Prochlorococcus marinus str. MIT 9313: one gene and its partner. The protein of the gene in region 1 binds, or shares a complex with, the protein of each later gene. Links are inferred from orthologs where the notes say so. Each region holds a gene or a part of one and is shown on either strand. Other genes may lie near its edges. The genes, in order: pheS and pheT.

Region 1 (12,083 bases):
TTGGTACGGCTGCAACGAGCCAAGGTACTGATTGCCTGCGCAGGCATGGAGGGTTCCCTGCCGACTGTGTTGACAGGGCTTGTGCCACAGCCTGTGATTGGTGTTCCCGTGTCAGTGGGTTATGGGGTCAGTGCAGGAGGCCGTACAGCCCTTGAGGGAATGCTCGCCAGTTGTGCACCTGGTCTGGTGGTGGTGAATATTGATAATGGCTATGGAGCTGCTATGGCGGCACTGCGCATCCTTAAAGCAGCCATCACAGGCGAAGTAGCTGTCAATCAATAATCTGGATCGTGAGACAGCAACTGGTGAGAATCCTGGGGGCTGAGTTCAAGTAGCTGTTCAACCCAGAGCTTCATTGATCGTGGCAAGCGATTCTGTTCATAGCGCATTAGGGCTTCTGCCAAAACTGTTGTATTCACCCAATGCAACGAACGTGAACCCATGCATTTTTCTTGATTGAGCGAACGATGGGGTACCTAATTGAATCGCGCAAGGGTAGTGCCGGGATTCACTCTGTTTCTTCGTATTTGGCACCAAGTCGCCATAGTTCATTGCTGTGACTTGGCAATTCAACATCACGCAAACGGCGAACTAGTTCAAATAGATCACCACGAGCCAATTCACCATTGGTTTGCCATTCCATTGCACGGGGGTCAGGTCGGGACGCGGCAGACAAGGTGGGTGCGGGAATGTGTTCGAATCAAGGTATCAATACTTAGGCCTTGTGTTTGGTTCATGACGGTCATTCTTTGTGGAAGATTTTGTGAAGACCTGCATTTGGGTCTTCTTGATCGGGGTATGCAATCAGAGGTGCTGCAGGTTGGGGTAGGACGTCACAACCTCTTCTGCGCTCAGAACATCACCTCGACCTTCGGGCTGCCAGATCACCTCCAGGGCCATCAAATCAGTTGAAGAGGTGGATCCAAGGATGCGAAGGCTTTCTCGTAGCTGCTCGCTGCTGATTGATTCACTCAGCTTGATGCGGCTGCTGGATGCAACCAAAATCGTGACGACGATGTATTCATTTGCTGCATCGGCCTCGCCGGCGCTCTTTTCTGAAAGCTCATCAGTTCGTCGTTCGCCGGCAACGTTGGATGTCACCTCCGCTCGCAATTTGCTGCGTTCGGTCATCGAAAGACGGTTAAATGTGGATTCTGCGGAAGCAAACGGCACGCTGCCGGTTTCTACATTGGCGTAAACCCAGAGCTCTGGCTGACGCAGAAGGGCAAGGGTGGTTTCCTGCAGAACCCGTTGCAGCCCGCTTGAGCTGCCTGTTTGCGCTGAGGCCGCAAGCTCGCGCAGATCTTCCTGCAGAGCCTTGGCGCTGGCCAGAAGCCCTACTTGCAATTGCAGCATGGTGACGGGGCCAGCCGCAGTGGGCCGTTGAGCGAGTTCGCCTGAACCATTAAGGGCGGCATTTCCCCTGCCACCACCCCGTACGGCATTGACCAGAACGCCCACAATCGACATCAGAATTAGGAAGCCAAAAAGGCCGCCGCCACCGAAACCAAATATGGGAATGAGGAAGGGAAAACCGATACCACCTCCGCGGTAGCCCCCGCCGTATCCTCCATAACCTCCTCCATAGCCGCCGCGCATACCACCGCTGCTGCGTGGCATTGAGGGTGCACGGAAGCTTCCCCCTCCGATGCGTCCACCACGAGCGGCATGGCTTGGCTCGGGTTGAACCAGAATCAAGCCTGCTACCAGGAGCGGCAGCAATAGAGCCGTCAGCCAGCGGCTGAGCGTGCGTTTGGAGGGAAGGTTTGGCAAGCTGGCCAAAACGTTGCGGCGGTTGGTCTGAACTCTAGGAACCTCCGCCGACGATAGTGACGATTTCAAGTTGGTCCATCTCCTGCACCAGCTGCTCCTGCCAGTGATTTGGTGTCAGGATTGTGCCGTTGAACTCCACAACGACAAGGCGAGGGTGGTAGCCCAGCTGTTCGATCACGGCCGCCAGCGAGGTTGGCATCGGTTCTGGTTCGATGTCCCTGATTTCACCATTCACCATCAGTTTCATCTCAGAGCCTCCAGTAGTTGAAGGCTGGTAGCGGCAGGATCTTTGGAATTCATGATCGCTCCGATCACAGCGATTCGCTTTGCTCCGGCTTGACGTAATGCTTCTAGGTTTGAGATGTTGATGCCACCAATGGCAAACCAAGGTAGCTGGGTGGCTTTAGATGCCTCCTTCACATAGGCAAGCCCAATTGGTTGTCGTTCCGGTTTTGTGGCTGTGCTGTTGACAGGTCCCACTCCTAGATAGTCGCAACCTTCTGCTTCAGCTTTTTGAAGCTGGGCAAGGAATTGGGTGCTTCGACCCAGTAGTCGTTCGCTGCCGATCAGTCGCCTTGCTACGTCTGTGGGGAGGTCGTCCTGGCCGAGATGAACGCCATCGGCGTCCACCGCAAGGGCTAAGTCGATTCGGTCATTAACGATGAATAGCGCCCCATGCTTTCTGCATAGGCTGGCCAGTTCTTTTGCCTGAGTCAGTCGTTGCAAGTCGCTAGCTTCTTTATTGCGGTATTGCACCATGTCGATGCCAGCGACTAATGCTGCGTTCACTGTCCTGAGCAGATCGTTGCTATTTAGATCGGATTGTGATGTCGTAATCAGGCAAAGATGGCAGTCCTGTAATTGTTGGCGTCTCTTTTTGCCTGCGTTGGCCTGCAGCACGGTCACCTCTAGGTCGTAGAGGCCATAGCGGATTGCAGCAGCGCTGGCTGCCAGCTGAGGATCTGGCTGACGGGCGAACTCTTCAAGCACGCGTAGAGCTTCTTGAACGCGTGCGCAGTTGGCTGCCACAACATGCCATGGCTCGTGTCGCTCTTGTTGAGCAGGATGACTGAGGCCGATCCCTTGATCTGTAGCAGTGGAGCGTGCCTGTTTGTAACTGTCGTGATGATGGCGACCCAGTCGCTGACGCCAGTCTTTGAGAGTCATCACAAGCTCTTCACGATCTAGGCCGAAGCGGCACCAGTCTTCGACGACTCGCAATCCTTCCCGAGCTCGATCGAGGTTGGCATCGATCAGCTGAGCCACACGTAGATCTGCGATCGGGGCGAAAGGCATCGATTTCATGGCAGTCTTGGCACAATTGCATCCCCATTCCGATCATGGACAACAGTGGTTCAGATAGCACCATGAACGTTCTGATCTGGGGGGTTGTTCTTTTAGGTGGGATCGGGGTCTTCATTGTTTGGGGTTTGACGAATGCTTATCCCACCCCTGCTTGATCTTGCCTTTTAACGCTGGCTTATCGGGCCTTCAATTTGCTGCGTGCTAGGTCTGCATCGCGGCCAATCTGGGTGCTGAGTTCTTCAAGGTTTGCGAAGCGTTGCTGGCCTCGAAGTCTCTGGATCGGTTCAACCAAGATCTCGCATCCTTCCAGGTCCATTTGCTGATCCAGCAAATGGACCTCTACGGCGGAGGGCGATGTTGGATCCACTGTGGGTTGGGGGCCCAAATTCATCACGGCAGCAAGGGGTTTGCTTTCATCTTTGACTGATGCCCAGGCCGCATAGACCCCAAGGCCTGGCAGGAATTTGCGCCCATCAACTTGCAAGTTGGCTGTAGGCCAGCCCAGTTTTCGCCCAAGGCCGCGGCCGCTGACGACACGGCCGCGGAAGCGATAGGGCCGGCCCATCAGGGTCGTTGCTGCCTGTAGATCGCCTTCGCTGAGAGCGGAGCGAATGCGGCTGCTGCTCATTCGCCCCTCTGTGTCTTCCAGGATTGGCAACACCATCACTTCCACTCCGGCGGCTGCGGCGAGTTGTTGCAAGGTGGTTGTGTCGCCCTCACGATTACGTCCAAAGCGGAAGTTGGCCCCAACGGCAATGCGCTCTGCTTTGAGGGTGTGGATCAGCATTTGCTTTACAAAGGTTTCGGCACTGAGGGATGCCAGAGCACGATCGAAGGGCACCAGCACAAGTTGTTCGACACCAAGCGGAGCGAGGAGGCAGGCTTTTTCGCTAGGCAGGTCCAGTCGTAATCGTGGTTCGCCATAGAGCACTTCGCGAGGATGGGGCCAGAAACTCACCACCGTTGGCACGCCAGGCGCATTGTTTACAACAGCCTCAATAACGCGGCGATGGCCAGCATGAAGGCCATCGAAACTACCGAGGGCAAGCGCTGTCGGGGTTCTTGCCTGCTGAGGGGGGCAGAGAGGAATCAAGGTGGCCGTGCACATGGCGCGCGTAGATGGCAAGTTTGAACGACCGCCGCAAAAACTCGGATGGCTGACCCTCTCGATCTTCAAATGGTTTCGCTCGGGTTGCGCCGCATGGGATGGATTCGTTTTTGGATACAGACAATCCTTGGGGTTGTTGTCGTTGGCGTGCTGTTGTTCAACAACATCGGCAGCAGCTTGGCCCGCAACTCTGAGCGAGCACTAGGGCTTGGTCCTGGCTTGTCACTGACAAGCTTGGCGTTCTTGTTTTTGCTCTACAGCCTTTGGCAGGGTTGGCTGATCGTTCGCCTCGGTAGGGCTCTCAACAGTAATGTTCGCCCCAGTCGTGGTGAGACCAGTCGTCTGCTTAAACGGGGCGTGATTGTTGATCTGCTCGGGTTGGTGTTCTCCTCCATTGGCTATCAATCGTTGGCTGGAAGTTTGTTTGTACAGGCGTCGATGCAAGCGCCGGGGATCTCGATTGGTGCAGGGCGTTCTGCATTAGATAATTACCCGATCACCTCCTTGGAGATGCTTTCGGTTCTGAGCAACACCCAGGTGTTATTTGCGCATTTGGTTGGTCTGATCTTTTCGCTTTGGTTATTGCAGAGGATTTATCGCACTGGTTGATTGGCTACGCATGCTGCTGGTAGAGCAGAAAGATCACCACGCCAAAACAGATCGGGTTGGATGGGTGTCAAGGAGGGGGAATTTGTTTCGATTTGGGCCACGTCGCTGGGCCAGTCGCGTGGACCATCACCGGCGGTCTCAAGATCTTTCACCACTTCTCCTGCTAACCAGAAGTAGGTGCGGCTGTGCGGATCGACACGTCGACTGAACTGTTCCTCGTAGTGGCGTATTGAAAGGCGAGTCCAGCGCAGTGATCCCATCTGCTCTAGATGGCAGGGGGGAATGTTGAGGTTAAGGAGCAGGTTGTTGGGCCAGTGGTCTGCCAATGCATTCTCTGCAACATCCATCGCTAATTGGGCAGCAGCCTGGAAATCCCTCCATTGGAAGCAGGCGACGCTGACCGCAAGCGCCGGCAATCCCTCAAGGGTGCCTTCCATGGCTGCGGCCACCGTGCCTGAACAGAACACATCAGTTCCTAAGTTGGGGCCATGATTGACCCCAGAGAGCACTAGATCGGGCTTCTCTGCCAAGAGTTCCGAGAGGGCCAGTTTTACGCAATCTGCCGGCGTGCCACTGCAGGACCAAGCCTTCACACCTGGCCCATAGAGCTCATCGACGCGTTCGGCTCGGATGGGGGTATGGATGGTGAGGCCATGGCCGGTAGCAGAGCGCTCATGGTCGGGACAGACCACTGTGACCCTATGGCCGCGGCTGGCGGCGGCAGCGGCTAGGCAGCGGACGCCTTCAGCTAAAACTCCGTCATCATTGCTAATCAGAATTTGCAACGGAGTCATCTCCTCGTATCCACTGCGGGGAACTTAATCATGATGACTACCTAAAGTCAGTGGCTGCGATCTTTTTTCAGTGAGCGCCACTATTTCCTTGCAGCAGCTCACCGACCAGCTTGATGCCCTCGAGGCTGAGGCGGTGTCTGCTATCGCTGCTGCCGCAGATGCGGATGCCTTGGAGCAATTGCGGGTGAGTCTGTTGGGCAAGAAAGGGCGCTTGTCTGGTGTTCTCGGGGCGATGGGCAAGCTCCCTAGTGAAGAGCGACCGCTTGTTGGTCAGCGCGCCAATGTGCTTAAAACACAGGTGCAAAACCTGCTAGGGGAACGGTTGCAGGTGGTGAAAGCGGCAGCTTTGGCTGATCGGCTGCTGCAGGAAACGATTGATGTCACTGCGCCTGCCAGTGGCATTCCTGTGGGCCATCGCCACCCTTTGATTACAACAACTGAGCAGATCGTGGATCTGTTTTCTGGTTTGGGCTATCGGGTGGCTGAAGGCCCGGAGGTGGAGACCGATCACTACAACTTTTCCGCCTTGAATATTCCCGAGGACCATCCCGCTCGAGACATGCAGGACACGTTCTATCTGGGCGGCAATCTGCTTCTGCGTACCCACACCTCGCCTGTGCAGATTCGCTATCTAGAAGAGAATCCGCCGCCAGTAAGGATTGTGGCGCCAGGCCGGGTTTATCGGCGTGATGCAGTGGATGCGACCCATTCGCCTGTCTTTCATCAGGTTGAGGTGTTGGCCATTGATGAAGGCCTTGATTTCAGCCATCTGCGCGGCACGGTGATGGCTTTCCTCAAGGCATTCTTTGGCGATATGCCGGTGAGATTTCGGGCTAGTTATTTCCCCTTTACCGAACCATCGGCAGAGGTGGATGTGCAGTGGCGTGGGCGTTGGCTGGAGGTGATGGGTTGCGGCATGGTTGATCCAGCAGTGTTAGAGGGCCTGGGGCTTGATCCAGAGCGCTGGAGTGGGTTTGCGGCAGGCCTTGGTGTGGAACGCTTCTGCATGGTCCGTCATGGCATCGACGACATTCGCAGGCTTTATACGAGTGATTTGCGCTTCCTTGAGCAGTTTTGAGTCGATAGCCGATCGTGTGCTGGATGAAGCATCGCCGTAGTGCATCATCCAAAAACAGCTGAATCCCCATAAAGTGAGCTCGTTCTTTGCTTCATTCGATCGGTGCCCTGTGTCGGACTGATCGTTAATGACGGCAAAGAGTTGGCGGTAGAGACCGCATTGACCCTTCAGTCGCGGCTTGAACAGGCTGGTATCGAAGTGGTCAGAGCAAGTAGTTCTGGTGGAATGGTTGGCTTTGCCAATCCAGATCAGCATTTGCGCCTGCTTGGTTACAACGCGTGCGTACCTGAGGGTTTCGATGCCTCGATGGCACTGGCGATTGTTCTGGGTGGTGATGGCACCGTGCTTTCGGCGGCACGGCAGACAGCTCCTGTGCAGGTGCCAATCCTCACCATCAACACCGGACACCTTGGCTTCCTGGCGGAGGCCTATTTGGCTGATCTCGATCGGGTGATTGAGCAGGTGCTTAACAAGCAGTGGACGATTGAGGAGCGTTGCACCCTGGTGGTGAGTGTGTTGCGCGGTGATCAGTGCCGCTGGGAGGCACTCTCTTTGAATGAAATGGCCTTGCATCGTGAACCACTCACCAGCATGTGTCATTTCGAAGTCGCGATCGGTCGCCATGCGCCAGTGGATATCTCTGCTGATGGTGTGATCCTCTCGACGCCTACGGGATCAACGGCTTATGCACTCAGTGCAGGAGGCCCGGTGATTACACCTGAGTGCCCGGTGCTTCAGCTTGCACCGATTGCCCCTCATTCGCTGGCGTCAAGAGCGCTGGTTTTCAGCGACCAGGAGCCAGTGACTGTGTTTCCAGCGACGGCGGATCGCTTGATGATGGTGGTTGATGGCAGTGCGGGTTGTTATGTGTGGCCAGAAGACCGAGTACTGATTCGTCGTAGTGATCATCCTGTGAGATTTGTGCGCTTGGCAGATCACGAGTTCTTCCAGGTGTTGCGCAACAAGTTGGGCTGGGGTTTGCCGCATGTTGCCAAACCTGATCGACCATGACCTGTAGGGCCCTCTGCTTGCAGTGGGGGGGGGAGAGATTGCGGTTTCCTTTGCTCTGGGGAGGGCTGGCGGTAGGTCTCAGCGTTCTTTCAGCTATTGGGGTGCGGGCAGAACCCTCGCCTCAGTATTTGCCTCTCGAAGCTCAGTGGTGCCTTAAAAGCGGTACTTGTTTGTTATTGGAGGTAGCCGATAAGGCAGAAGAACAGCGCTTGGGATTGATGCAGCGCCATGCCTTGCCATCAGGCCAGGGCATGTGGTTTCCGTTTCAGCCTGCGAGGCGATTGCGTTTTTGGATGCACAACACCTTGGCTGCGCTTGACATGGTGTTTGTTGATCAGGGTCGGGTGATTGCGATTGAGGCGGCTGTACCTGTTTGCCCGCATTTGCCCTGCCCGAGTTATGGCCCGAAGCTGCCGGCGGATGGAGTGGTGGAGTTGGCGGCCGGGGAGGCAGCACGGCTATCCATCAAGGTTGGTGATGTTGTGCAGATTCAACCTTTGCCGAAGCTTGTTGATTGGCAGCCTTAAGGCATCGTGCCTTTGAGGATCATCACCGGGTTCATCGGCGCCATGCGTGTGCCGTTTGCCAGCGGCAGGCCCCTCCAGGCTTGGTGTTGACTCACTTTCACGGTGCAACCGCAATCTTGAAGTAAGGGCTTGAGTTCTGCCATGGCCTCAACGGTTACCAGTGGAATCACGACGACTCCATGTGGTTGAAGTTTTTGCAATACGGCCTTGAGTAGAGCAGCTCCCTGGCGGCCGCCACCCCCTAGGAGCACCCGGTCGGGGTTGCTGAGTTTTGCTGGTAGATCAGTTCCATTCAGCAGGCTGAGGGCCTCAACTTCGAGCACAGCAGCAGGATGAACGGCAAGCCGGGCAGCATTTGCCTTAATCAGCGCTGCGCCGCCGCCACGCTTTTCAACAGCAAGCAATTGCAGTTGTGGGCGCAAGCGTAGGGCTTCTAAGCCAACGCTGCCGACGCCGGCACCTAAATCCCAGAGCACGCCCTGTTCTGGTAGCTCTAACTCTGAGAGGAGCTGAACACGGAGCTCCCGTTTGCTCATCAGGCCAGGGCGATCGTCGTGTTGCAGGAACAAGCCATCGTCAAGACCGAACAATGGAAGCTTGGCTGGATCTCCTGCTGGAGCAGCTTGTTCGGCAAGCAGCACCACCATGTGTAGGGGATGAAGATCCGATGGCAAGGCATCCTGTGGCGTCAGCCGTTGCACCCGTTCATTGGCGTGTCCGAGCTGTTCGCAAAGCCACACTGCATAGGCAGCTTCTAGGCCAGAAGCGCGCAAAATCGTACGCACCTCTTCGGCTCCACCGCGGTTGGGATCGGTTAGTACAGCTAGAGCTGCGGGGCGTTGTTGCAGCTTTTGAGCTAAGGGGGCCGGGTCACGGCCATGCAGGCTGATCCAGGCGGCATCCTGCCAAGGGCGTCCAAGCCGGGCAAAGGCTAGTTGCAGCGAACAAGGTGCTGGATGAAAGTGCAGCTGATCAGCAGAACAGGCCTCGAGTAGCCGCCTGCCGATGCCGAACCAGAGCGGATCGCCGCTGGCTAGCACGATGGCTGTGCCCTGCCGCTGGTGCAACCAGGCAATCAGAGCCTCTGGTTGATCGCTCGCCATCAGTTCTGGCAAAGGCTGATCCGTTTGCTGCTGCTGCCACCAGCTCGGCAGCTGTTGCAATAACCGAGTTGGTGCAGCCAGCCCTTGGGCTGAGAGCACTAGCTCGTGCAATGGAGTAGCAAGGTGATCTAGGCCTGCGGCATCGGTGCCGATGATGTGGATCGCTGCGGAGCTGATTGAGGCGGGCATGTTGTCATTCTCGGCTGAGAGGTTGTATGGCTGACTTGTCTTTGCCTTGAATGGTGAGCAACATGGAGGCGGGCAAGGTGGCGGGCAAGGTGCAGAAAACGGATCAGGAACAGGATGCGTTTGTGCTTGATCGCCGTCGGCGTTTGCATGAGTTGGTTGTTGCCTTGATTCAGCAGCAGGACGAGTTGAAATTGCTTGATGGAGAAGCCCCTCACCTTGATATTGCTGCAAGTTCAGCTCAAGCTCATGATCCAGCGCGCTGGTTGGATCGCAATCGCCGTGTTTTGCAGCGCTACCAGGCCTTGGTTCGTTCTGCCGTCACCATCGATGCTTTGTTGGATGCTGAGTAGAGAAGTAAGAGTTCGGCAGTTTGTTTGGTCTAGGGGCGCATTTGTATATTGATGAGTTGATTAGCTACAGGTCGATCATTGCTATTAAGCGGAGGCTGTGAAGCTTCTTTTTGGAATTGTTAGGTATTTTCGCCGAGACGAAAGCCTAGCCCTTTGTAAGGGGGCCAGGCGATTACTGCTAATACAGATCAGATGAAGCAATAGATCTACTGAGGAAAGACAGAAAGATAATTAAAGCTGCGGAAGATTATCTTCATTGGATTAGATGAATCATTCATGCATAGTCATTGGGTTATTGTATGCAATTAAATGCTTTAAATAATAGTATTCGCGAGTGCTATTATTGGCTCATGATTTAATTAGGGCAATGGGAAGGCAGATTTCGCCTAATCTAAATCCACTAGGAAGCACAATCACTACTCTAGGGCGCAACATGGGACTGGTTAATACGGTAGGTTGATAAATAACAATGGCACGCTTAGCAACAACAACGAAGGCACGTTGGACAACATTAACGACGGAACGCTGAACAACAAAGTCACGCTGAGTAACAGCAGCACGATGAACAACAACGATGGCGGCAGCTGCGCAACAACGGTACTATTGATAATTAGAAAAACAGCCTAGGCTTTAATGGCTTTATTAATAAAGGAACCTGTGCAGACAATGGTGTAATTTTAGGCAGTTGGATAGACCATGGAACTGTCAATCCTAGTAGCTCCGCAGGCGGAATTCTCATTGATTGCAACCACTACAAGAAAGGTGGCTCTAAAGATATAGGACTTGGCGGCACTTGCCACAGCGATGGCGATAGAACAGCAACAGACCACGATTGGATTGAAATTACCGGTGATCTAGAACTCGCAGGAAAACTCGATGTTTCGCTAATTGATGGCTTTAAACTTTCTGCTGGTGATTCCTTTGTGATTGCCAAAGTTGATGGAAATCTCTCTGGTGAATATGATGGCCTTGATGAAGGAGATTCAATAGGCAGATTTAAAAGCGATAACGGAGGAACACTTTATCTTTTCATCACAGACAAAGGTGGTGATGGTAATGATATTGAGCTTTATACGAAATCATTCTCTGGTGTTCTTCCTGAGAGCTTGAGAGATCCAAGAATGATTGTTTCTGATGCTGATGATTCCTTGGCTGGAGCATCTGCAGATGAAGTGATCTTTGGCGGTCGTGGTGATGATGTTCTACTAGGAGGCGCTGGAGATGATCAAGTTGCTGGAGGAAATGGCGATGATTGGCTATATGGTGGTTTCGGTGATGACACCCTTAAAGGTGATCGTGGAGCTGACACCTACTGGCTGAGTCGTGGTGTTGATGTGATCATCGTCTTTTCATTCGCTGAAAACGATCGCATCTCTGTTGGTGATGGGGTTCTGTGTTCCCTGAGGCAAGCCGGAGATGATCTATCGATCAGAGCAGACGGCATTCACACCACCCTTCTGGATGTTGATAAGGATGAGTTCCTAGCTGCAGATGTGATTGATTACATCTGAGCGGTAGAAACCGTTGTTATGCCAACAAGGTTCAAACGATGCCGTGATCCCCTAGCTGGTCGGCTGATCTGCTGACAAGCTGGGCGCATCATCTCTTGCCCCATGGCCCTTTTTGGCTTTTCAGCTTTCAGATCCTTGTTGAAGCGTGGATCGAGCTTGAAGCCTTGGAGTGTGCCTGCCGCCAGCTGGAGCCGTGCTTTTGGATTGCCTTGGCAACAGCCTTACACGGTGCGTTATGCCAGCAATCTCGATGATGGGCCCTGGCATGGCATGCCCCTGGGAGGCTTCGGGGCCGGTTGTATCGGGCGTAGCCCACGCGGTGATTTCAATCTCTGGAATCTTGATGGTGGTGAGCATTGGCAGGGCAGCATTCCTGATTGCCAGTTCGCTTTGTTTGAGCGGCAGGGGGATCAGGTGCGTGCTCATGCGCTGGCTACAGCGCCACAAACCGATGACTCTCAGCCTGAGCTAGACAAGCCTCTCTCCTCTTGGAGCTGGTATCCAGCCAGTACAGAGCAACGCAAGACTGGTAGCTATTCAGCCCGCTATCCGCTCAGTTGGACCCATTACAAAGGAGTCTTCGCGGCTGAGCTGGTTTGCGAAGCGTTTAGTCCAATCCTTCCTGGTGATTACCGACGCACGAGCTACCCCCTGGCCGTGTTTCGTTGGCAGCTGCAGAACCCAACATCGCAATCTCTGGAATTGTCGCTGCTGCTGAGTTGGCG
Region 2 (12,405 bases), 390 kb from region 1 along the record:
GATCGTCTGCCGTCATCTCTCAGACCAAGCCGACGGAAATTTTGCCCCCTCAATCCTCAACGACTTGCTGAAAACCTAGCTGAGATGCAGCCGGTTGCACCCCTTGACTGGGATTCTCAAGCAGCACACGATACAAAAAAAAAATCGTCAAGCACTTTGCGGCGGCACCGATTTAGTCCCCAGAGATTCTGCCTACAACGATTGTGGGAGCCAAACGTAGATATGGCCATATCAGAACAGATGAACTGACTATGGTTAAGGTTTTGGCAGCAGCGGATGAGATTCAGATGTTCTCACTCTTGGCCTGACGAAAGTGATCAAGACCTTCGACCTTTAGCTTCCATCTGGCACAGGCTTGATAATTTGATCCTGATGACCCTCTTATTTCCAAATTCATCGTGCACATGAGAGTGGGGCAATGTTCTTTTGAGAGTGACAGCACAATGTTGGGCTGGAGATTTTTCTTATTTCGACGATGATCAAGTCAAATCGCCTCTATGAACAATTTGTTGCGCTTCGCCAGCGTTGTCTAAGCAACCTTTGTCATGAAGCTGAATTGCTTTCTGGCAAAGATGATTATGTTTTGGGATGACAGTGTCTGCGAACAAAATTTTTTCCACTACTCAGGTGCCCTTGGTGGTCTGGGGTGGAGGCACAGGAGGCGTCGCCTCAGCCGTGCAAGCTGCTCGACATGGAATTAGAACTCTGCTGTTAACACCAGGCGCGTGGCTTGGTGGAATGATCAGTGCAGCTGGCGTTTCGGCTCCAGACGGCCATGAACTCAGTTGCTGGCAGACAGGCTTGTGGGGGGCCTTCCTTCAAGACATCGCCAAAGTTGAACAGGATGGCCTGGATCAGAACTGGGTGAGTTGCTTTGGTTTTAATCCCGCTCGCGCAGAAGTGGTTTTGCGGAGCTGGGTTGTAGATCTCCCCAATCTCGAATGGTGGTCTGACGTTCAGCTTAAATCAATTTTTCGTGAGGGAGATCGCCTTGTCTTGCTTGAGCTGGAGCTTGAAGGGCGACAGCATCAACTGCGCTTCGACTTATTCATTGATGGAAGTGATTTAGGCGACAGCTTTTCCCTCGCAGACATTTCTCACCGTTGGGGTTGGGAATCACAAGAACTCTGGAATGAGCCAAGCGCCCCTTCGGCAAAACAATTGAATTCCGATCCATTCTTTGCCAGCCAGCCTGTTCAATCCCCTACTTGGGTTGTGATGGGTCAACTCGATCAACATGCACAATCACCTTCATCACCAGGGTGCTTGCCTCGACCATTCGAAGCTGCAACTAAGGCGTTTGGTTTTGAGCGCACCGTTACCTATGGCCGCCTTCCAGGCGGTTTAGTAATGCTCAACTGGCCCCTTCATGGAAACGACTGGCATAAAGGCTTGGAGCGTATTCGCAGCTCAGACGTCAAAATTAAAAACCAGCTTGCTGTTGAAATGCAGCTTTATAGCTTGTCATTCCTACAGGCTCTTCAAACAGTTAGTGAGGGTTGGCTTAATCCTGGCAAGGTGTTTCCAGGGATCAATCAAAGCCTGGCATTGATGCCCTACTGGCGTGAAGGGCGACGCCTTAAAGGTCAATACACATTAGTGGAAGGAGATCTTCTGCCATTAGCCTCTGGAGCAGCCAGAGGACCAATCCCTTTAGATAAACAGGGACGTTGCACCAGTATTGCTGTAGGGACTTACGCTAATGATCATCATTATCCTGGTAAGGATTGGCCGTTAGCCTCAAAAAGTTGTAGATGGGGTGGGAGATGGACAGGTACTCCATTCTGCATTCCTTACGGGGCTCTACTTAGTAGCGAAGTGGAGAATATTCTGATGGCTGATAAGGCCTTTAGTGTGAGTCATATAGCTAATGGTGCAACTCGATTACAGCCAATGATTTTCAATCTTGGTCAGGCTGCTGGAATGGCAGCAGCTATAGCCTTGAAAAAGAGGATTCAACCAGCAGAAGTTGATATTTCAGAACTACAGCATGAACTATTGCATGATATTTATGCCCCAGCAGCTATTGTTCCGATTTGGGATTGGCCGGCATGGCATCCTCACTGGCGTAATGCTCAGAAATTTGTTTTGGCGCAACCAGACTGCCTCAGCAACCATAGTTTGATTGAAGGCTTTAATCTTAAAGCAAATGTAGGAGAAATGCCACTGCCAGATCAAACACCACTCAATAAACATGTGAAAAAGTTTTCAGGTTGCCTTCGTGTTCATTCTGATCAGACATTCTCTCTAGACACCAAGTCTAAATCATGGCGATTAATAACACTGGAGCCGGCATTAAACCGGTGGCTAGAATCATGTGAAGACCAGCAGAATGTACACCTTCTAGCAGTTGCTAATCCATGGGGACCATGGCTGAGGTTGATTCGCGTTTTAGATTAATAACAGCTTTTGGTAGTTTGTTTGTTTCTATGATTTGAGAAGCTACTTGGCGACCAGCTCAATCTGATCAGTCAATGGATCAATAACAAGAACTCTCATTATCAATGCAAGACCTGGACTAGGGTCGATCAAACCATGGATCTTGCAGGCAAGATCCATAGCCAGGCATTCCACATGCACAAGTGCAATCTGATCTTGAGGCTTCAACCATCGCAGAAATAGGGCAGGCCATTGTTCATGGCGATGTTTTAAAAACCACACCTTTTGCCAGTGTCGCTGGTCTTCGCGTTGAATTTGCTGTGCTTGGCGAAGAGGGTCTTCAAGTACATCCAACTGCTCCATGAGAGCGTGCTCGCTTAATGGAACTGAGCCTCCTAAGTGAGCCACCACTTGTCGATGGGCAAGTAAATCTGCATAGCGACGGATCGGCGAACTGGCTTGTACGTAGGCAGAGAGGCCAAGACTGAAATGGGCCATCGGACGAGTACCAAGGACACCTCGGCTAAGGCAACGCTTGATCGCAGCATGTCTTACAGGTCCTTCAATCAACTGTGATAATTCAGTTGCACTGGGTAGTTGAGTCGGAGGTTGGCTGCGATAGGGCAGAGCAATGTTTTGACGCTTTCCAAATTCAGCAATAACAGTACCCATCAAAATCATGGCTTCGCTGACTAGCCGTCTGGCTGGACTTGACTCAACAATATGAAGTTCAGGCTGATCATCCTTGACTTTGAATCGCCCTTCAGATTGTTCAAGCAGCAGTGCACCTTGTCGCTCACGCCATAATTGGCGTGTTGTGAGTAGGCTTGCGAGTGTTGAAAGATCTTCATCACCAGGAGGCGCAAGCTCTATCAATTCATCCCCATCTTCATAAGTGAGCCGATAGCATGGGCGAATCCAAGTACGACAAACACGAGTGCCGGCAATACACCCTGATTCGTCTAGAACCACAGCAACACTCAACGCTGCACAGCGACGGCCAGCTCTAAGACTGAGAACTTCTACTGCAACACTCAATGGCAGCATTGTTCTTAGGCCATCAGCCAAGTAGAGGCTGGTTGCTCTTGCACGAGCCTCAAGATCTAAGGGACTGTCCACAGGAATAAGTCTTGCCGGATCGGCGATATGGATCCAAATCCAGTTGTCTTGATCAACACACTGCAAAGAGATTGCATCATCAATTTCCTGAGTTTGATGATCGTCGAGGGTGTAGGTTCTTAAATCACTCAAATCAAGACGATTATCATCGCCACCGAAAGATAGTTGCTCAAACTTATTGAGTAATTGGTCCGCTTGAGCTTGTACACTCCCTTCAAATGATTTTGTCCAGATACTGCCTTTGAGAGTTGTTAGATCGTGTGGATCGCGCCAGCCTTTCTTGATCAACCAATAACGGAGGTCGCTCAGCGATCTACCCAACTTTAAATCTTTAATCAACTGAAGAGCTTGTTCATCTGCCAAAAAAGCATCCTCTGGACCGTCAGCCAGCTCGATTAAACGGTTGATAGTGAACTGAAGATCCGAGGGTAAATCCTGCCACTGATCTTTGCTCAGAGGTGAATCTGCTATAAGCAATGCAAGAGCATCTAGGCGTTGCTGCGCTCGAGATTGTTGCTTACGGCGCAGCTGGCGGATGCGGCGTAGGTCAATAAGTTGACGTGCTTCAACCATGTGGTCACGTCGAACTCGAAATAAAGGTTGGTCGCTATTAAGCCAAAACCACAATGCTGCGAGATGGATAGGATCATCATTATTAAGTAGTAAACCAGCTAGTTCTGTGATTTTGAGTGCTGTTGGTGAAGTCTTGCTTTTACGCCTTTCGCCTTCGAGCAATCGCCAACCAGCAATTAAATCGCGTGAATTAAGACTAAGTTTGCGAACTTCACTGATGGTGGGTAGAGATGTCTCCATCTCTAACATGTTGTGATTTTGCTTTAGAATGGATAGTTCTCGACTGGCTAGCTGTTGTTCTCGCCGTGTTCCTGCAACTCTTAGGATTGCTCGGCTTCCCTTCAGTGAAGTTAGCAGTCCAATTTGTGGTTGACCTTTTAAAACAAAGCCAACTAAATCACCTTGCTTTAGAGAAGGCGTCAAAGCTGTTGCAGTCAGCCTTCTGGATTGACAAATGGTAAAAGTGCAATAATACGTGCACGTTTTACTGCATTAGTAAGGTCACGTTGTTGCTTAGACGTTAGACCTGTAAGGCGTCTAGGCAGGATCTTGCCACGGTCAGTAATGAACTTCTTGAGAAGATCAACATCCTTGTAGTCAATGGGATCGCCAGGCTTAATTGGCGATAGCCGCTTTTTAAAAAAGGAACTTGACATGATTTAACAGGGCTGGAATGTGTGTTGAAACTGCTGAGTCACTTGATCTCCTTGTGAGGAGTTGACTTATTGCAGTGAGGACAGAACTTCTTGATTTCCAGCCGTTCGGTGGTGTTTCGACGGTTCTTTTCAGTGGTGTAGCGAGACACCCCTGGAGACCTCTTGGCGGGATTGGACCGGCATTCGTTGCACTCAAGAGTGATCACGATCCGGACGCCCTTGTTTTTGGCCATAAAGGACGTTGCGCCGCAGATGCGAAGCGTAGTGAAGAACTAAGATCCTACAGGGCAGCCTCACATGACATGACGCCGTCGTTCTCTTGCTTCGTAAGATCTTTGGCTGCATCTAGCTGATCCATGCGGGTTCCTCTCTCCTGGCTGCAGGATCTAGTACAGCTGAATGAGACCGTCGAGATCCTCGCCGAAGGCTTATCGATGGCTGGATTTGAGGTTGAGGCTATTGATGATTTAGCTAGTCATGCACAAGGCGTGGTCGTTGGGTTGGTGAAAGACCATCAACCCCACCCCAATGCCGACAAACTCAGTGTCTGTCAGGTGGATGTCGGGTCGGGCGAAGGTCTTCAGATCGTCTGTGGGGCTCCAAATGTTCGGATTGGTATACACGTACCTGTTGCCATGGTTGGAGCAACCCTCCCTGCTGTCGGAATCAAGATCAAGGCCAGTGAGCTTCGGGGGGTTCCAAGTCAAGGAATGATCTGCTCACTCGCGGAATTAGGGCTGGAATCAAATGGTAATGGAATCGCCATCCTTGAAGAGATCGCTGAAAACGTTCCAGACCTCGGCCAGCCTGTAGGCCCTCTGCTCGGACTCGATGACACAGTGCTTGAGTTGGCAATCACAGCCAATCGCCCCGATGGAATGTCGATGGTTGGTATCGCAAGAGAAGTTGCTGCTTTAACAGGCGCAAGCCTGCAGCTTCCGCAACTTGATATGGCACCAATCCATAAGTCTTTTGAGCCTGATTCCACCAGCTCTGCGTCCATGCTGAAGGGTGGTCTTTATGGCTTAACCGCCTTAGAGAATGTGGATGGTGAATTAACTTCGCCAGCCTGGTTAAAGCAACGCTTGGAGCGTTCAGGATGCAAATCAGTGAATGGTGTCGTCGATATTACAAATCTCGTGATGTTGGAGCAAGGTCAGCCATTGCATGCTTTTGATATTGATGCTCTTGAAATGATCACAGGTCAAACAGTTTCCGCAGAATCTTTTGGCCTTCGACAAGCAAGAAATAATGAACTTTTTAATGGACTAGATGGACATCAACTTCAACTTAACGAAAATTGCCAGATCGTCACCTGCCATGACATTCCTATAGCGCTTGCGGGTGTTATGGGTAGTGCTGAAAGCGGTGTGTCTGCCAAGACAAGGCGAGTATGGCTGGAATCCGCAATGTTTACCCCAACGGCCGTGAGAACTACGTGCCGAGCTGTTGGCTTAAGGACCGATGCAAGCAGTCGCTTTGAGAAAGGGTTGCCTGTTGAAATGACTTTGGCATCAGCCCGTCGAGCTGTGACACTAATGGAGGAACATTTAGGTATTAAATCAAATGGATGTTGGGTATATGGTGAGTCCCCAAAATCAGCTGAGCCTGTAAAACTTCGCCGCGAAGCTATCCATCGCTTACTCGGACCAATAGGTGTTGAGAATGACAACAGATACCTAGAAGACGACATTATCGAGACTTCGCTGCTCGCTCTCGGATGCGAGTTGTCTCCTTATAACGAAGGGTGGTTGGTCATAGTTCCACCATCACGACGTAGAGATCTCTCGCGAGAGGTTGATTTGATCGAAGAGGTATCTCGCCTTGTTGGCTTTGATCGTTTTGAGGCCAACCTGCCAGATCCACTTGAACCTGGTGGGCTAACGACTGCTCAGACAGCTGAACGCCTATTGAGGCAGATGTTGTGCGGAGCAGGATTGCAGGAAGTCACGACCTTGTCGTTAGTGGGTGCTGATAGTGATGAACCACAACGAATTGCAATTAGCAACCCTTTATTGGCTGAGACCAGCCACCTGCGTACCAATCTTTGGGAGGAGCATCTACGTATTTGCCAACGCAACCTCCAGTCATCGCAGCCTGGTTGTTGGTTATATGAAATAGGCAATGTCTATACAGTCACTGACGAGCTCATCAACCAACGCGCTGTTCTTGGTGGCGTGATCTGTGCAGAGCGAAGCTTTGAACGATGGAGTACAAGCGGCAAGATCAAGTCAATGACATATCACCAGGCACGCGGTCAGCTTTCCCAAGTCTTTCAAGGGTTGAAGTTGGACATTAACGACCGTCCACTCAAGGACAATCATTCACTTCATCCTGGGCGGTCTGCAGAGTTATTTGTCGAAGGCAAACTGCTCGGGGATTTTGGGCAGCTTCATCCAGCACTATCGGAACGTCTTGATCTACCTGAAGCAACCTATCTATTCGCTTTGGACTTGCAGTGCATCATCCAAGCTGCGACACGATCTAATCGATGGAACCCTACCTTCCGACCATTCCCGACAGTTCCAGCAATGGAACTTGATTTAGCTGTGATCGTTTCAAAGGAATGTAGTTGTTCAGATTTGATCCAGGCCATCAGAAAAGCTGGTAAACCGCTTCTAGAGCATGTAGAGCTGATTGATCGTTTTGAGGGTGGACAGCTTGATCCTTACTCTTGCAGTCAAGCGTTCAGGTTGCGCTATCGGAGTAAAGACAGGACTCTTAGTGAAGACAAGGTCAACCCGATTCACGAGAAGGTACGTCAAGCACTTGTCAAGCAGTTTTCTGCAGAGCTTAGGAGCTAATACGAGTTAACAGTGCCAGACATTCGATATGCATTGTTTGTGGAAAGAAATCAATGGGTTGTAATTCATCAATCTGATAGGGTCCATTTGGTACGATCAATTGCTTGAGGTCACGAGCTAATGTGGCAGGATCACAACTAAGATATGCCACTCTTTCAGGTTGAATTGAAAGGATTGTTTTAATCACCATTTGATCTAAACCTTTACGCGGTGGATCTAGCACCAACACATCATTACGTTGAAGTTTTTTGGCCAATAATAAGGAAACATCACCGCATAAAAACGAAACATTATCAAGACTATTTCGTAAGGCATTTTTATTTGCTTGAGTAATAGCTTCTGCATGAAGTTCAAGACCTATTACATGATAGCCAGTTGCTGCAATGGGGAGAGAAATTGTGCCAATTCCACAATATGCGTCAATTATATTAATGTCGAGCGAAGCAGTGGATAGCCATTCAATTAATTTTGAGACAATGCGTTCTGCCTGAAGAGTGTTTACTTGAAAAAATGTTGTGGTGGACAGCAATAAGGAGAGATTGTAAAAATGCTCCTCAATTTCAAGATCACCAGCAAGCAATATAGTTTCTTGACCAAGAACAAGATTGTTCCTCTGTCGTTGGATGTTTAAAGTTATTCCTCTTACTTCCGGCCACCGACTATACCATTCCTTGGCTTGTTGATGGAGGCCAGAGAGTTGAGTGGTACTACTTACCAGTGTGATCAGCACTTGTTTTGTTTTTTGGCCAATACGAATGCCTAGATGCCGGAGTCCTTCACCAGAAGATAGGTCAGAATCTGCAGGCCAATTCTGCTGTTGAAGATCATCCTTAATCGAGGCCAGATATTGATCGATTCCTCGATCCAAAACCGGACATCGATTGAGATCAATAATTTGGTGACTGCCGCGTCGGTAATAACCCATATGTAACTGTCCTTCACTATTGCGATATAGAGGAATTAATGCTCTATTTCGATACCCCAGAGCTCTATTATAATCCGTCATGATTGGTTCTATCTTATGATCTAATTGACCTAAACGTAGAAGTATTTGCCGCAGATGACCTTGCTTTAATAAGGTTTGTCCATGATCACTAAGATGTTGTATGGAGCAACCTCCACATTCCTTAGCGATTTTGCATGGGGGCGGTCTGCGACTTGCAACTGTCTCAATTGTTTGAACCTTGCGGGCCAAAAACTGGTTTCGATGGCGCCTTACAAACTCTATTTGTGCACTTTCACCAGGCAGAAGGTCATTGACTATCACAACCCAATTGTTCCATCGAGCCAGACCATTACCATGACGATCTAAATCTAAGCATGTGATCTCAACCTTATCCCCTGGGGAAGGTATTAATGTCAAATTTGAGTCTGTAGAGCTAGTCATAGCAAGTCTTCCTATTTATTAGGCATAACAATAAAGTAAATGCTGTCTATAAATAAATCATAAGTATCCAAATATGTGGTGCTGGGTTTGTTAAATATAATCCTAGACAGATCCAGGAGCCTTTCAAGTGCTCGGATGTAAATTCATTATAGATTGCTTAGAGTGAGCTCCATGATTATGAGTCTGAACACCAATCAATAAATTCAACCGAAACGAAGGTGGAATATTCAGGAGAAGACCCTCAAGTCTTATTTTTGATAATCAATTGCAAAAAACTGACACTTCACAACGAAGAGTTTTGTTTAGCCAGGACTACGGCATTGAAATAATGGATTTCACAAGCATTGTTCACGATTTCAGTTGAGATTTTGCTTTTTGAGCATATCGCTACTTGCTGGATAATTGGGGCAAAACATTGTGGATCGGGCCTGGCATCCCACTCAATAGGGCAAGCAAGCCTGATGACGCGCTGCATCGATCTGACAATTTACACTACGAACATGGACTCTAAAGTCTTAGATAAGACTCGCTTATAGTCTTACAATAAGTCCACAAAACGAAAGATGATCCATTCGCAGTGTCTTAGGTGTATATTCTGCGACTCTTTCTTAGTCTCATTATAAGCCCAATGTGAACAGAAAGAGGCGTAGTGTCGTACCCCCCCCCCCCCCCCCGCGCGCTATTGCGCGACCGTTGAATGGTTAGCCTCCTTCCCCACTCCGCCCCACTACACATACCCCAATGGGCAGGAGTGCAATACAGGAAAGCCTGCGTACCTGTGTAAAATGCAGTTACGCAGGCTTACAAAGTCTTTGATAGCAAGCTTTTCTGAAGAGTAGTACTGTCCTTGGACGCTGCGTGGACCGATGAACAAGGTCACCTTGAGCACAAGTAAACCGGGTTTTTCCAATAAACTCGTCGCACCCTTCGAGTTATTAGCGAATATTGAATCTGAGAATATTATTTTTTTTCACTGATAACAACAGCAATAACCCATCCCTTCTCTACTTTATCTTGTATGAGTCTTATTAGTAGTCTCGCCGTAAGTCTTTAAATAAACATATGAGAGTTGCTTGCTTATGGCTTTACCGCAGCTCATTGGCAGATGGAACTTTTCCCTATAGAGATTGTTCAGCCCAATTTTTGTTTTCGTTGTTTGATGTTGGCTTAACCACAAAAGATTCTCCACGTCTATCTACTATATATATACATAGTCTCGCTATTAGACTAATACTGAGTCATAGAGCAGACTTTTGAGACTAATTGGGTTTCTCACGGTAGAGCTCTTTAAGCAATTGATATGCTTCATTTAGCCTTCTCATTGCCTCTGTTGAACCTCCAGCGTCCGGATGGATGGTTATCGCCTGAAATTTGTAGGCCTCTCGAATGGTAGAAAGTGTCATTGGTGCACCAGCATGCGATGGCAGCTTGAGTAGTTTGAGTGCTCCATGAAGTGTCATTGTTGATTCAAGTGTTTGGAACGAGGTGACCTGACGACTTCGTTTAAAGCGATTGACAAATCTGCGGATTAGTGTGGGCATTCTCTCTGAAAGGCTTTTGCAGGCAAACGGATCCTCCAAAATCCCAGCAACCACCATCACAAGCTCAAAGGTCGCCGGTTTAACCTGCCAACTTGAACAGAGTTCTGTCATCAGACGATTTGCTGCACTCCATGTGAACGGCCTTCCATCAGTGCCATCGACATGAAGCCATATGTCCCTTGCTAACCAGATCATTGCAGCTTCAACAACTGTCTCCCCTGGGGGATTTCCATAAAGTGATATCCAGTGTCGATTTGCGGCATTAAGACTTTCAATCACATCAGTATCAGCAACTGTTGTAACTAAGGGCAAGTCCCTCGAATTCTCACCTGATTTGTTTTTGCCAAGACTTTCTCTAAGATTATCCGTTTGTTTACGCACAAAGCCTGGTAAATCAATCCCAACTGGATGTGTTGTCTTAACTTCATAACTACTTTCTACTTTGTTTCCCTCTGGCTTAACGCCAGGTCTACCTCTATCATTCGCCCCCCGCCCTATTAAAACCAGTGCTTTTGTCTCATCGTATTCGCTAGGTAAAGATCTAGACAATGACCCATTATCATCATTTTCGAGTGGAGCTTGCTCATTTATTTGATATAGTTCTCCAAACTTTTGATCATCTTGATCATTCTCTTGAGGGGTAAAAAGTTCTTCAAGTAAACGTACTAATAGATCCCCTCTAGCTCTTAACCCCCATTCCCTTTTAAGTTCATCAAGTCTTGCGATTAGATGATTTGGTAGTTCAACGGTAATCCGTCGCCTCGAATTGTCTTCGGACGCTTTCACTTGAACCCGATCAGCTGTTGGTAGCCTATTAGTTTTGCAGTTGATGCAACCATTGCTGTTGTGCCTTTATGGCTTCGTTGTAGTGTTTTCTAAGGCTCGAATTGACTCTTTGCGGATTGATAATTGCTGATGGCATAGTATTATTTGTACTAGGATTGGAAATGAGTATTGGTGGCATGTTGACCGGAGAATTGTGACCAATGGATTCATTCGTTAATAGTTGCTTTTTGTTTGTGCTCAATTTGTAATTGTCTTGATGTCTTTGTTTCATCGAATTCCTGTTCATCTCAACAACCTTTGTTTTCGCTATACGCTTTGGAGCTAATGGTTGGGCATTATAATTATTACTTGCTGTCACAGGCAGCTTTACTTTCTTTGCCTTTCCTTCTTTCTGCATAGCCTGAGTATACTGTTCAACTGGAACAACACTTAGCAGATGCCCCGGTGTATTGTCTGCAGGATAGACTAAACTAATAGTAACAGGATTATCCTTTTTTTCTGTCAACTCTAGGTCAGATATAGGAAGACTTTGTCCTGAGCGTAGTCCTACATGAACTTCTTTGTATTTATTCTCAGTCTTGATTCCGATTGAACCACGAAATGCCGTGAATGGTTTCTTTTTTTCTGTTGCTGCAGGGTGGCTTAGAACTAATTGATGAGTGCCTGAGCCTTTTAGATTAAGGGTGATATCAAAACGTACCCCGTAAGTCCCTACATTATTGACGGCAGAATCAATCATGCGAGTTTCCAGTCGGTTGACCTGGATCTCTCTTGTGCCAAAATGATGTTTACGAGTACTGGTAAGAGGTACATGAAGAGCACCATGTTTAAGGTCATGATTTAGTTTAGCGGTATAGTGATCACCAATTGCTACTCCTGCTACACGCGAAAAAACCTTGCCCGTTTCAATTTCACCGATTCTACTGAGATAAGTACGTCCAGGCGCCAATCGCCTTGAATTAAGAATAGCGATCAGATTCTTTTCTGATGTGGCCCCTTCTGCTGCAACCACAGCTAATTGAAAAGGTCCGTTGCTAGTTCCACTAAGCAGTCCGTTGGCAATCCCTCTTGCAGGTATTTGTGTTGTGAATACAATTTTTTTAGTATGAGGTGGAATGACAATATTATCTGCTAACTTTCTGTCCAATTTACCTCGCAGC

The links.
Region 2: the proteins of pheS (region 1) and pheT are in contact, whole or in part, in a crystal structure (PDB 6P24), measured with the Escherichia coli proteins. The link is inferred for Prochlorococcus marinus str. MIT 9313 from one-to-one orthologs.

What each region holds. Positions count from the first base shown.
Region 1 is NC_005071.1:407,726-419,808, forward strand. The notes cover bases 4,869-7,663. They hold pheS (phenylalanine--tRNA ligase subunit alpha), read left to right. Parts: upstream 4,869-5,659; coding sequence 5,660-6,667; downstream 6,668-7,663. Other genes in these bases: surE (5'/3'-nucleotidase SurE), read right to left, coding at 4,869-5,589; AKG35_RS01960 (NAD(+) kinase), read left to right, coding at 6,770-7,663. Also shown: nickel pincer cofactor biosynthesis protein LarB, read left to right, coding at 1-282; AKG35_RS13270 (hypothetical protein), read right to left, coding at 276-443; AKG35_RS13275 (hypothetical protein), read right to left, coding at 509-676; AKG35_RS01920 (DUF1517 domain-containing protein), read right to left, coding at 805-1,782; sulfur carrier protein ThiS, read right to left, coding at 1,808-2,020; AKG35_RS01930 (thiamine phosphate synthase), read right to left, coding at 2,017-3,078; AKG35_RS01940 (bifunctional riboflavin kinase/FAD synthetase), read right to left, coding at 3,254-4,186; AKG35_RS01945 (DUF3611 family protein), read left to right, coding at 4,232-4,795; more of surE, read right to left, coding at 4,780-4,868; more of AKG35_RS01960, read left to right, coding at 7,664-7,678; AKG35_RS01965 (DUF192 domain-containing protein), read left to right, coding at 7,675-8,205; AKG35_RS01970 (bifunctional cobalt-precorrin-7 (C(5))-methyltransferase/cobalt-precorrin-6B (C(15))-methyltransferase), read right to left, coding at 8,202-9,497; AKG35_RS01975 (hypothetical protein), read left to right, coding at 9,548-9,847; AKG35_RS13450 (calcium-binding protein), read left to right, coding at 10,969-11,358; AKG35_RS01985 (GH116 family glycosyl hydrolase), read left to right, coding at 11,461-12,083.
Region 2 is NC_005071.1:799,600-812,004, reverse strand. The notes cover bases 4,691-7,807. They hold pheT (phenylalanine--tRNA ligase subunit beta), read left to right. Parts: upstream 4,691-5,083; coding sequence 5,084-7,531; downstream 7,532-7,807. Other genes in these bases: rlmD (23S rRNA (uracil(1939)-C(5))-methyltransferase RlmD), read right to left, coding at 7,521-7,807; rpmG (50S ribosomal protein L33), read right to left, coding at 4,766-4,960; rpsR (30S ribosomal protein S18), read right to left, coding at 4,691-4,727. In the rest of the region: AKG35_RS03865 (FAD-dependent oxidoreductase), read left to right, coding at 589-2,400; AKG35_RS03860 (ribonuclease catalytic domain-containing protein), read right to left, coding at 2,443-4,494; more of rpsR, read right to left, coding at 4,506-4,690; more of rlmD, read right to left, coding at 7,808-8,918; AKG35_RS03840 (molecular chaperone DnaJ), read right to left, coding at 10,178-11,245; AKG35_RS03835 (DUF3370 domain-containing protein), read right to left, coding at 11,274-12,405.